2 regions of the Streptomyces cadmiisoli genome follow, and region 1 is predicted to be linked to the other one. Evidence: riboswitches for the same ligand, from Rfam matches in the RefSeq annotation. Region 1 holds a riboswitch; the other holds the start of a gene.
What was found. Region 1 has a riboswitch for cyclic di-AMP ahead of DN051_RS20925 (M23 family metallopeptidase). Riboswitches for the same ligand answer to the same signal wherever they lie in the genome.

Region 1 (5,090 bases):
GTCGGCGCGGCACTGGTTCCTGAACCCGGCACACGAGCGCACCCTCGCGCGTGAGACGGCGCGCGCGGGGGCGGTCGAACCAGTCGATCCCTAGGTTCCGGTGGCTCCGGCCCGCCTCGACGGGGCCGTGTCCCGGATACCCGATCGGCGACACGGCCTCGTCCGGCTATGCTCGGGGAGGCAACATCGCCTGGGCCCTTAGCTCAATTGGCAGAGCAGTGGACTTTTAATCCATTGGTTGTGGGTTCGAGTCCCACAGGGCCTACCGGTGGCGGGAAGCGGGGCATGCCCCCCGGCCTGCCGAGCGGCGCCCGAGTCGGCCCAGGCCGGCTCGGGCGCACGTGTTTCGCCCCCCGGGACCGGCCCCTCCCTCTCCCCGGCACGGCCCCGACTCCACCCGGGCTCCCGGCCCGGCGCTCAACCCCGTTCCGCCAAGTGCTCGTTCGGCGCCTTCGCCGCCGCCGCGTACTCCGGCAGCACCACCACGTCGGCACCCGCGCGGGCCAGCACGCCGCTGCCGTCCGCCCCGGCGACGAAGGTGTCCGGCTCGCGCCAGGCCGTCACCACCCGCCGTACTCCCGCGTCGAGGATCAGCTGCGCGCACGGACGCGGGCGGGAGGCGCGTTGCGCACAGGGCTCCAGGCTGCTGTAGACGGTGGCGCCGGCCAGCCGCGGGTCCCCGGGGGCGATCTTCGCCAGCGCCGCCTCCTCCGCGTGCGCCAGCGGATCCCCGCCCTCGCGCGAATACCCCCGTGCGAGCTCGGTCCCGTCCTGCGCGACCACCACCGCCCCGACGCTGAACGCGGTCCGCGACGGCGGGCACAGCGCGGCCAGCTCGCAGGCGAGCGCCAGCCAGTGCCGGTCGGCCGCCGACGCCGTCCCGCCGACGCCGGGCGCGGTCGGCTCGTAGCGCATGAGCACGACGTCGCCGATGGTCCGGCTCTCCAGCAGGCGCAGCCGTCCGCCCTGGTACGGGCCGGGTCCGAACAGCCGGGGCGCGTCCGGGGCACCGACGAACAGCGGGGCGAGGACCAGTTGCAGCTCGTCGGCGAGCCCCTGGCGCAGCAGCTGGGTGTGGACGGTCCCGCCGCCCTCGACCATCAGCCGCCGTACGCCGCGCACGTCGTGCAGATGGGTGAGCAGGGCGCGCCAGTCGAGTTCGGGTCCGAGCGGTACGACGTCCGCGGCGAGGTCCGAGGCCTTCAGCCGACGGGCGCCGTCCTCCGTCGTGTAGACGACCTTGTCCCCGCCCGTGTGCCAGAACTTGGCGGCCGGGTCCAGGTCCCCCGAGCCGCTGACCGTGACCTTCAGCGGATACGGAGGCTTCCCGGCGGCCACCCGGCCGGCGCGGCGTTCCGCCGAGTTGACCAGCAGCCGGGGGTTGTCGGCCCGGATCGTGCCCGCGCCCACCAGGATGGCGTCGACGGACGCCCGTACCTCGTCGACCCGGTCGAAATCGGCCGGGCCGGAGAGCAGCAGGCGCTCGGGGCCGGTGTCGTCCAGGTAGCCGTCCAGCGAGACGGCGGCGGACAGCAGGACGTGGGGGAAGGGCATCGGCGCACCCATCTGGGAGACGGCGGGCTTGGTTCAAGTTTTAAGCAAAACTACACTGGCGGCATGACGACTCGCTGGCTCACCCCCGAGGAGCAGCGCGCCTGGCGCGCGTACATGGCGGCCACCCTCCTGCTGGAGGACGCGCTCGACCGGCAGCTCCAGCAGGAGGCCGGCATGCCTCACCTTTACTACTCCATCCTCGCGAACCTCTCCGACGCCGCGGAGCACCGGCTGCGCATGACCGACCTGGCCGAACGGCTGAAGATCACCCGCAGCCGGCTGACATACGCGGTCGCCCGGCTGGAGAAGGACGGCCTGGTGCGGCGCGAGGGCTGTCCGTCGGACAAGCGGGGCAGTGTCGCGGCCCTGACGGACGAGGGGGTGGCGGTGCTGGAGCGGGCGGCTCCCGGTCATGTGGAGACGGTGCGCGCCCTGCTGTTCGACCGCCTCACAGCGCAGCAGGTGGGCCAGCTGGAGGAGATCTTCCTGAGCGTCACACAGGCCCTCCAGGGCGACGACGCGCGCTGCGCCCCCACCGATGTCCCGTGGCTGCGCCGCTCGTCGACCTCCTGCACGTGACCCGCGTCACGCGGCCGCCGGGGATCCCCGCAAACTCGTTGCTTCAAAGTTCAAGCATGGAGTAGGGTCCTTGATCGAAGAGGCTGCTTCAAAATTGAAGCAGCCTGGACGGAATCGGAGACCCGCATGCCCGACCTTCCCGCCGCCACGCCGCGCGCCCGCGTCCGGGTGCCGCTGCGCTTCCAGGACGGCTACGGCGTCGACGCCGAACTGGTCACCTTCCACGGTCTGGCCGACGGCCAGGAGCACCTCGCCGTCGTCCTCGGCGCCCCGGAGCCCGGCGCCGTACCCCTGGTCCGGCTGCACTCCGAGTGCCTGACCGGCGACGTCTTCGGCTCGGCCCGCTGCGACTGCGGACCGCAGCTGCGCGAGGCGGTCGAGCGCATCGCGACCCGCGGCGGCGTCCTGCTGTACCTCCGCCAGGAGGGCCGCGGCATCGGCCTCTACAACAAGCTCGACGCGTACGCCCTCCAGGACCAGGGCCTGGACACCTACGCGGCCAACACCGCGCTCGGCTTCCCGGAGGACGCCCGCGACTACACGGCGGCGGCCCAGATGCTGAACGCCCTGTCGATCACGGAACTGGACCTGCTCACCAACAACCCCGACAAGGCCGAGCAGCTGCGCGGACTGGGCGTCGCGGTCCGCGACCGGATCCCCACCGGGGTCTTCACCACCGCCCACAACGTCCGCTACCTGCGCGCCAAGGTGCTCCAGACGCAACACACCCTGCCGATCGCCCGGTTGACGGAGTTCTCGGACCTCAACGCGGGCTGAGCGGACCTCGCGGCGGCGGCCGGGCTCCGCCGGCCGCCGTGCGCCCACGGGCCCGCGCCGCGCCCGGCCCGCTCCCCTGCGCAGCCCGCTCTCCGCCCCGCTGCGGGGGGCGAAATCGCCGGTCGGGACCCCCGGAGGGGCAGCGTGTCACTTTCGGTCCCGAACATGACGTACACTGGAGTCACAACGACGCGGGGTGGAGCAGCTCGGTAGCTCGCTGGGCTCATAACCCAGAGGTCGCAGGTTCAAATCCTGTCCCCGCTACTGAAGGCTTGAGGCCGGAATCCAGTTTTGGATTCCGGCCTCAAGTTTTTTCCGCATTTTCTCGCGGGCGCACTCGGCACACATTCGATCCGAGTCGATCCCCGCTGTCACGGCATGTGACCGGGCGAACGCCCTCCGCATAACAACTGACACACGGTCAGATCAGGTATTCCGCGCAGTCGGTGGTCAACTCGCCCGATTTTCTCCACTCATGACACCGTACGTCCACCTGGAATTCGTTAATGATCAAGTGGAACCGCTTGGAAATCAGGCCCCGGTTCTATTAACGTCCGATAACGCAGCGCGGTCGTCCCAGCCGTCACAAGAGGCGGCTCCGTGCGCACGCGCCGAATCCCGCAAGGGAACCGGGGAACCACCGAACATGGGGTGAATCGGGCGTAAGTCGCCGATATCGGCTGGCTGATTTACGCGCGTAGGAGACCTTCCTGCTCCGAACCCGTCAGCTAACCCGGTAGGCGAGAAGGAAGGAAAGGAGTACGCCCACGTGGCGTCCAACCGGCCTGCCCCAGAAGCCCCCTTCGCGCCGACCCAGAGTTCTGGCGACACCATCGTCTACGGGGGTCAGCGCACCGACGAGGGCCCCTGGGAGGAATGGAATCCCACCGCGGAGACCGTTCGCCCCGTACGTGGCCGGCACCGCGTCTCCAAGCAGCGTGGCGGTGGGCTCGCCCGCAGCTCCACGGTTCTCGGCGTCGGCGTCATCGCCGCGGTCGGCGCGGGCGGCATGGCCACCGCGCAGACCGGCAAGCCGCCGGTGGCGATATCGATGCCCGACCTCCCGGCCGTGGGCTCGCTGATCTCCGACGACTCGGACAAGGGCACCCCCGAGAGCGCCGCCCCGCTCAGCGGCATCGGCATCACCACCGAGCAAACCGCCGAGGGCACCACCGACGCCGGCGAGGCGCTGCGCGCCCGGATCATCGCCCAGGCGGAACAGCAGCAGGACCAGGTGGACGCCAAGGCCGCCGCCAAGGCCGTGGCCGCCGCGCAGAAGGCCGCCGCCGAAGCCGCCGAGAAGGCCGAGAAGGAGGCCGCGGCCAAGGCCGCCGCCGAGAAGGCCGCGGCGGAGGAGGAGGCCCGCGAGAAGGCCGAGGCCGAGCGCCTCGCCGCGCTGGCCAAGCAGTACACGCTGCCCACCTCCTCGTACACCCTCACCTCGACCTTCGGTCAGGCCGGCTCCCTGTGGTCCTCCGGCTACCACACCGGACTCGACTTCGCCGCGCCCACGGGCACGCCGCTCAAGGCCGTGCACAGCGGCACCATCACCGAGGCCGGCTGGAACGGGTCGTACGGCTACAAGACCGTGCTCACCCTCGATGACGGCACCGAGATCTGGTACGCCCACCAGTCCTCCATCAGCGTCAGCGTCGGCCAGAAGGTCACCACGGGCGAGGTCATCGGCCGGGTGGGCGCCACCGGCAACGTCACCGGGGCCCACCTGCACCTCGAGGTCCACTCCGGCGGCGCGGACGGCGGCATCGACCCCCTGGCCTGGCTGCGCAGCAAGGGACTCACCCCCTGACAGCGGCTCTCCGCGAACCCCGGCGGTCCTGACGACAACCCCCCGACGTCAGGGCTGCCGGTCCCGGCGCATGCGGAACAGCCGCCACCGGGGCGGGAGTTGACCTTGTCCATGACGTCCATGACTTCTCTCCGCCCGCTCGGCAGCACCGATCTGAACGTCTTTCCGCTCGCACTGGGCGGAAACGTCTTCGGCTGGACCGCCGACGAGGCGCAGTCCTTCGCCGTGCTCGACGCCTACGCGGCGGCCGGCGGCAATTTCCTCGACACCGCCGACTCCTACTCGGCCTGGGTCACGGGCAACCGGGGCGGCGAGTCCGAGACGATCATCGGCAACTGGCTCAGGGCGCGCGGCAACCGGTCGGACGTCGTGA
Region 2 (5,090 bases), 2.1 Mb from region 1:
ATCAGGGCGACGTCGGTGTCCGGGTCGTCGTACCAGTACTGCAGGACGTCGTTGCCGGAGACGTCCGCCCTGTTGCCGGACGAGACGAAGGTGGACACGCCGGTGACGCCGGTGACGCCGCCGCCGCGCCGGTGCAGCCGGGACAGCAGTGCGATCCCGATGGCGCCGGACTGGGCGAAGAGTCCGATCCGGCCGGGGCGCGGCATCTCGGGCGCCAGGGAGGCGTTGAGGCGGACGTCCGGCGCGGTGTTGATGATCCCGAAGGCGTTCGGCCCGATGATCCGCATGCCGTACGCACGCGCGTGCCGCACGAGCGCGCGCTGGCGCTCCCGCCCGTCAGGACCGCTCTCGGCATAACCGGCGGAGATCACCACCAGTCCCTGCACGCCGTGTTCGCCGCACTCGGTGACCACCTCGGGCACGTACTCGGCCGGGACGGCCACGACGGCCAGGTCGACGGGCTCGTCGATGTCGCGCACCGAGGCAAACGCCGGCACGCCGTCGAGGTCGGTCCGCCCGGGGGGCAGGGCGCTGTTCACCGCGTACAGCCGGCCGGTGAAGCCCGCCTCCCGGATGTTGCCGAGGAGGCCGCGGCCCACCCCGCCGGGGGTGCGGCCCGCGCCGACGACGGCGATGGAACCGGGCGAAAGCAGCCGCCGTACCGACCGGGCCTCGGCGCGCTGTTCACGCGCGCGTTGCACCGCGAGCGAGCGGTCGGTGGGTTCGAGGCCGAACTCCAGGCGTACGACGCCGTCCTCGAAGCTGCGCTTCTGGGTGTACCCGGCGTCCGTGAACACCTTGATCATCTTGCTGTTGGCGGGCAGCACCTCGGCGGCGAAGCGGCGGATGCCGCGCTCACGGGCGACGGCGGCGATGTGTTCGAGGAGGGCCGAGGCGACACCGCGTCCCTGGTGGGCGTCCTGCACCAGGAAGGCGACCTCGGCCTCGTCGGCGGGCGCGGAGGCGGGGAGGCCGTCGGCGCCGATGCGGTCGTAGCGCACGGTCGCGATGAACTCGCCGCCGATCGTGGCCGCGAGTCCCACCCTGTCCACGAAGTCGTGGTGCGTGAAGCGGTGGACGTCCTTGGCGGACAGACGCGGGTAGGGCGCGAAGAAGCGGTAGTACTTCGATTCGTCGGAGACCTGCTCGTAGAAGCTGACCAGGCGCTCGGCGTCATCAACGGTGATGGGGCGGACGCGCGCCGTGCCGCCGTCGCGCAGCACCACGTCGGCTTCCCAGTGGGCGGGGTACTCGCTCCGTTCCGACGAGCTCTGCATGCGCCCCAGAGTACGGCTCGCGTCCGACAACGGCGCGAGGCAGTCTGTGGTCTGTGGAAGCACGAGCGTCGGGCCGAGGCCGCGGTCCGGCACTGCCCGGGGCCGACCACGGGGCGGCACCGGGCACACTTCACGATATGGGAAACTGGTCTAGACAACCCTGAACACCTGAAGGGCAGCATCACATGGCTGAGCGCCGCGTCAACATCGGCTGGGCCGAGGGCCTCCACGCCCGCCCCGCCGCCATCTTCGTCCGAGCCGCCACGGCCGCAGGCGTCCCGGTGACGATCGCCAAGGCCGGGGGCAACCCCGTCAACGCGGCCTCCATGCTCGCCGTCCTGGGCCTGGGCGCCCAGGGTGGCGAGGAGATCGTCCTGGCCTCCGACGCCGAGGGCGCCGAGGTCGCGCTCGACCGCCTGGCCAAGCTGGTCGCCGAGGGCCTCGAGGAACTGCCCGAGACCGTCTGACCGCCTCGCGCGGCGGTCACCGAAGCCGCGTCGCCCGTCCCGGGCGGCGCGGCTTCACCTTTTCCGGCGGCGCGGCTTCGCCCTTCCCGTCGCGGCGCGACTTCACGCTCCCGGCGGCGCGGCTTCGCCCTTCCCTGACGGTCCGGGAAATTTTCCGTGACGGGCACACCCATTCCGCACGGGCACGCCTTTGAGGCGCGCACGTGAATTCCCGCCGCACCCGGAAAAGGGCAGGGCTAATACGCTGCCACCGAATATCTCCTCTTTGTATACGGTGCATGTGTTAATTCCGCAGGCCCGACATGTTTACGGGATGTTGCGAAGTCCTCACACGGTCGGAGCGGGCCTGGCCGCCGGGAAACCGGAGCCGGTGCGCGGTGGTGGCGCGCTCCGTGTGCAGGGCTGTCAGTGCCCGCGCCCGCTCGCCGTCGCCGCGCGAAACGGCGTCCACGATCGCGCCGTGCTCGGTCCAGGACTCCACGGGCGCGGCCGGAGCGTCCACGGTGTACATCCAGGCGATCTTGTGTCGAAGCTGGGTCAGCATCGCGATCAGAGCCGGGCTGCCGGAGGCCTGCGCCAGCGTCTCGTGGAACCAGCCGCCCAGGGAGCGCAGATCGTCGCTGTTGCCCCTCCTGGCCCGCTCCTGGCCCAGCCGGACGAGACCGCGCAGAACCTTCATGTGGGCCTCGGTGCGCCGCTGCGCGGCCCGCGCGGCGCCCAGCGGCTCCAGCAGCATGCGCATCTCCAGCAGGTCGGCGGCCTCCAGTTCGGTGGGTTCCGCGACGCACGCGCCCGCGTGCCGCCGGGTCACCACGAACCCCTCGGCCTCCAGGGTGCGCAGTGCCTCCCGGACGGGGACGCGCGAGACGCCGTAGCGGCGCGCGAGGAGTTCCTCGGTGAGCCGGCTGCCGCGCTCGTGGACACCGGCAACGATGTCGTCCCGGATCGCCGTGCACACCGAGTGCGCCGGAATACGCATGACCGACCTCCGCCTTAATCCCCGTGAAACGTCGACGAGTGACGCGTGTTCGTGACTCTATTCCAATGAGCTGGAATCTCCGACGGCGGGCCGGAATCCATAGATATTTTTTGGACAAACAGGCACCGGAAACACCGAAAGCCCCGGTTCGGTGAACCGGGGCTTTCGGGTGGCGCGGGGGGTCCGTCGTCAGAGGCTCACGCCGTGCGAACGGAGGTAGGCCACGGGATCGACGTCCGAGCCGTACTCGGCGCTCGTGCGGGCCTCGAAGTGGAGGTGCGGTCCGGTGACGTTGCCGGTGGCGCCGGACAGGGCGATCTGCTCGCCCGGGGTGACCGTCCGGCCGACGGAGACCGCGATGGACGAGAGATGGCTGTACTGGGTGTACGAGCCGTCGTTCATCCGGATGACGACCTGGTTGCCGTACGCCCCGTCCCAGCCCGCCTCGACGACGGTGCCGGAACCGACCGCGTGCACGGGCGTGCCGCTCGCGGCGTGGAAGTCGATGCCGGTGTGGCTGCCGGAGGACCACAGGGAACCGCCGGCCTGGTAGCCGGTCGAGATGTAGGAGCCGCCGATCGGCGGGACGTAGGTGTTGAGGCGCTTGCGCTCGGCCTCGCGGGCGGCGCGCTCCTTGGCCTCGCGCGCCTCCTCGGCCCGCTGCTCCGCGAGCTTCTTCGCCGCGGCCTCCGCGCGCCGCTCGGCGGCGGCCTCCTCGGCCGCCTGCTGCTGCGCGACCGCCTGGGCGTCGATCTGCTCGGCGACCGAGTCGCCCAGGGTGATGACCGGCATCAGCCCGGTCTGCTCGGCGGCCGGTTCGGCGGCCGACGCGGAGACGGCCAGGGTGCCGATGACGCCGGTGGTGGTGAGCGCTGCGACGCCCGCCGCACGGGCGGTGGTGCGCTGCATCCGGCCGGGACGACGATGCTTCCCGGTGGCGCGGGTGAACGCCATGTAGTGGCTTGTCCTTTCCTTCCTTCTCGCCTACCGGGTTAGCTGACGGGTTCGGAGCAGGAAGGTCTCCTACGGACACCCTCGCTGGGCGCGGGCGTCCGATTCACCCCAGGGACTGCATCATTGGGTCCCCGGCTCCCCTGGCTCGCGCCGTACGGGGACTCGGCGATGGCTGTCCGGTGCCGCGGACGCGGCGCACTGCGTGACGGACAGCCCGGATGACGCTAAACGGGGCATCTTTCAATCCCCAAACGGAACACCGCTTTTGTAGCGCATGCCACAGGCCAGACAGGCAACCTCTCCCCCAATCCGGACATAAGGGAGCCCTGGTGACTCTTCCTTCACCAGGGCTCCCGCGCGCGTGCCGCCGTCCGGATCCCTACTCGGCCGGAACGACGGTCACTTCGCCGATGCCCAGAGCCTCGACGGGCTCCTTGATCTGCGCCGCGTCACCGACGAGAACCGCCACCAGGCGGTCCACCGGGAAGGCGTTGACGACGGCCGCGGTCGCCTCGACGGTGCCGGTCGCGGCGAGCTGCTGGTACAGCGTCGCCTGGTAGTCGTCGGGGAGGTGCTGCTCGACCTGGTCGGCCAGCGTGCCCGCGACGGCCGCCGCGGTCTCGTACTTCAGCGGCGCCACCCCGACGAGGTTCTGCACGGCGATGTCCCGCTCGGCGTCGGTCAGACCGTCGGCGGCGAGCGTCCTGAGCACCGTCCAGAGGTCCTCGAGCGCCGGGCCGGTGTTCGGCGTGTCGACCGCGCCGCTGATGGCGAGCATCGCGGCACCGCTGCCGTCGGGCGCGGAGCGCAGCACCTGGCTGAACGCGCGCACGCCGTACGTGTAGCCCTTCTCCTCGCGCAGGACGCGGTCCAGACGGGAGGTGAGGGTGCCGCCCAGGCAGTACGTGCCGAGGACCTGGGCGGCCCACACGCGGTCGTGGCGGTCGGATCCGACACGACCGATCAGCAGCTGCGTCTGTACGGCGCCGGGCCGGTCCACGACGACGATCCTGCCGCGGTCGTCGGCGGTCACCGGCGGCACGGGCCGCGACCGGGCCGCGGAACCGGTCCAGGCGCCCAGCGTGTCGCCGAGCAGCGCGTCGAGGTCGACGCCGGTGAGGTCGCCGACCACCACGGCGGTCGCCGTCGCGGGGCGAACGTGCTTCTCGTAGAAGGCGCGGACCGCCGCGGAGTCGATGCCGGCCACCGTCTCCTCGGTGCCCTGGCGCGGCCGGGACATGCGCGAGGTCGCGGGGAACAGCTCCTTGGAGAGTTCCTTGGCCGCGCGGCGGGCGGGGTTGGCCAGCTCGTGCGGGATCTCGTCCAACCGGTTGCGGACGAGCCGCTCGACCTCGCTGTCGGCGAACGCGGGCGCCCTGAGGGCGTCGGCGAGCAGGCCGAGGCCCTTGGCCA

Region 2: another riboswitch for cyclic di-AMP. It lies ahead of DN051_RS11310 (M23 family metallopeptidase); the one in region 1 lies ahead of DN051_RS20925 (M23 family metallopeptidase).

What each region holds. Positions count from the first base shown of each region.
Region 1 covers NZ_CP030073.1:4,827,284-4,832,373, forward strand. The annotation lists gene DN051_RS20895 (amino acid permease) at 1-94, shown strand, start outside; tRNA gene DN051_RS20900 (tRNA-Lys) at 193-265, shown strand; gene DN051_RS20905 (dihydrofolate reductase family protein) at 418-1,554, opposite strand; gene DN051_RS20910 (MarR family winged helix-turn-helix transcriptional regulator) at 1,618-2,133, shown strand; gene DN051_RS20915 (GTP cyclohydrolase II) at 2,260-2,910, shown strand; tRNA gene DN051_RS20920 (tRNA-Met) at 3,101-3,174, shown strand; cyclic di-AMP (ydaO/yuaA leader) riboswitch at 3,510-3,668, shown strand; gene DN051_RS20925 (M23 family metallopeptidase) at 3,680-4,717, shown strand; gene DN051_RS20930 (aldo/keto reductase) at 4,838-5,090, shown strand, end outside.
Region 2 covers NZ_CP030073.1:2,694,263-2,699,352, forward strand. The annotation lists gene DN051_RS11290 (bifunctional GNAT family N-acetyltransferase/acetate--CoA ligase family protein) at 1-1,277, opposite strand, end outside; gene DN051_RS11300 (HPr family phosphocarrier protein) at 1,463-1,744, shown strand; gene DN051_RS11305 (GntR family transcriptional regulator) at 2,028-2,723, opposite strand; gene DN051_RS11310 (M23 family metallopeptidase) at 2,913-3,677, opposite strand; cyclic di-AMP (ydaO/yuaA leader) riboswitch at 3,691-3,855, opposite strand; gene DN051_RS11315 (M16 family metallopeptidase) at 4,057-5,090, opposite strand, start outside.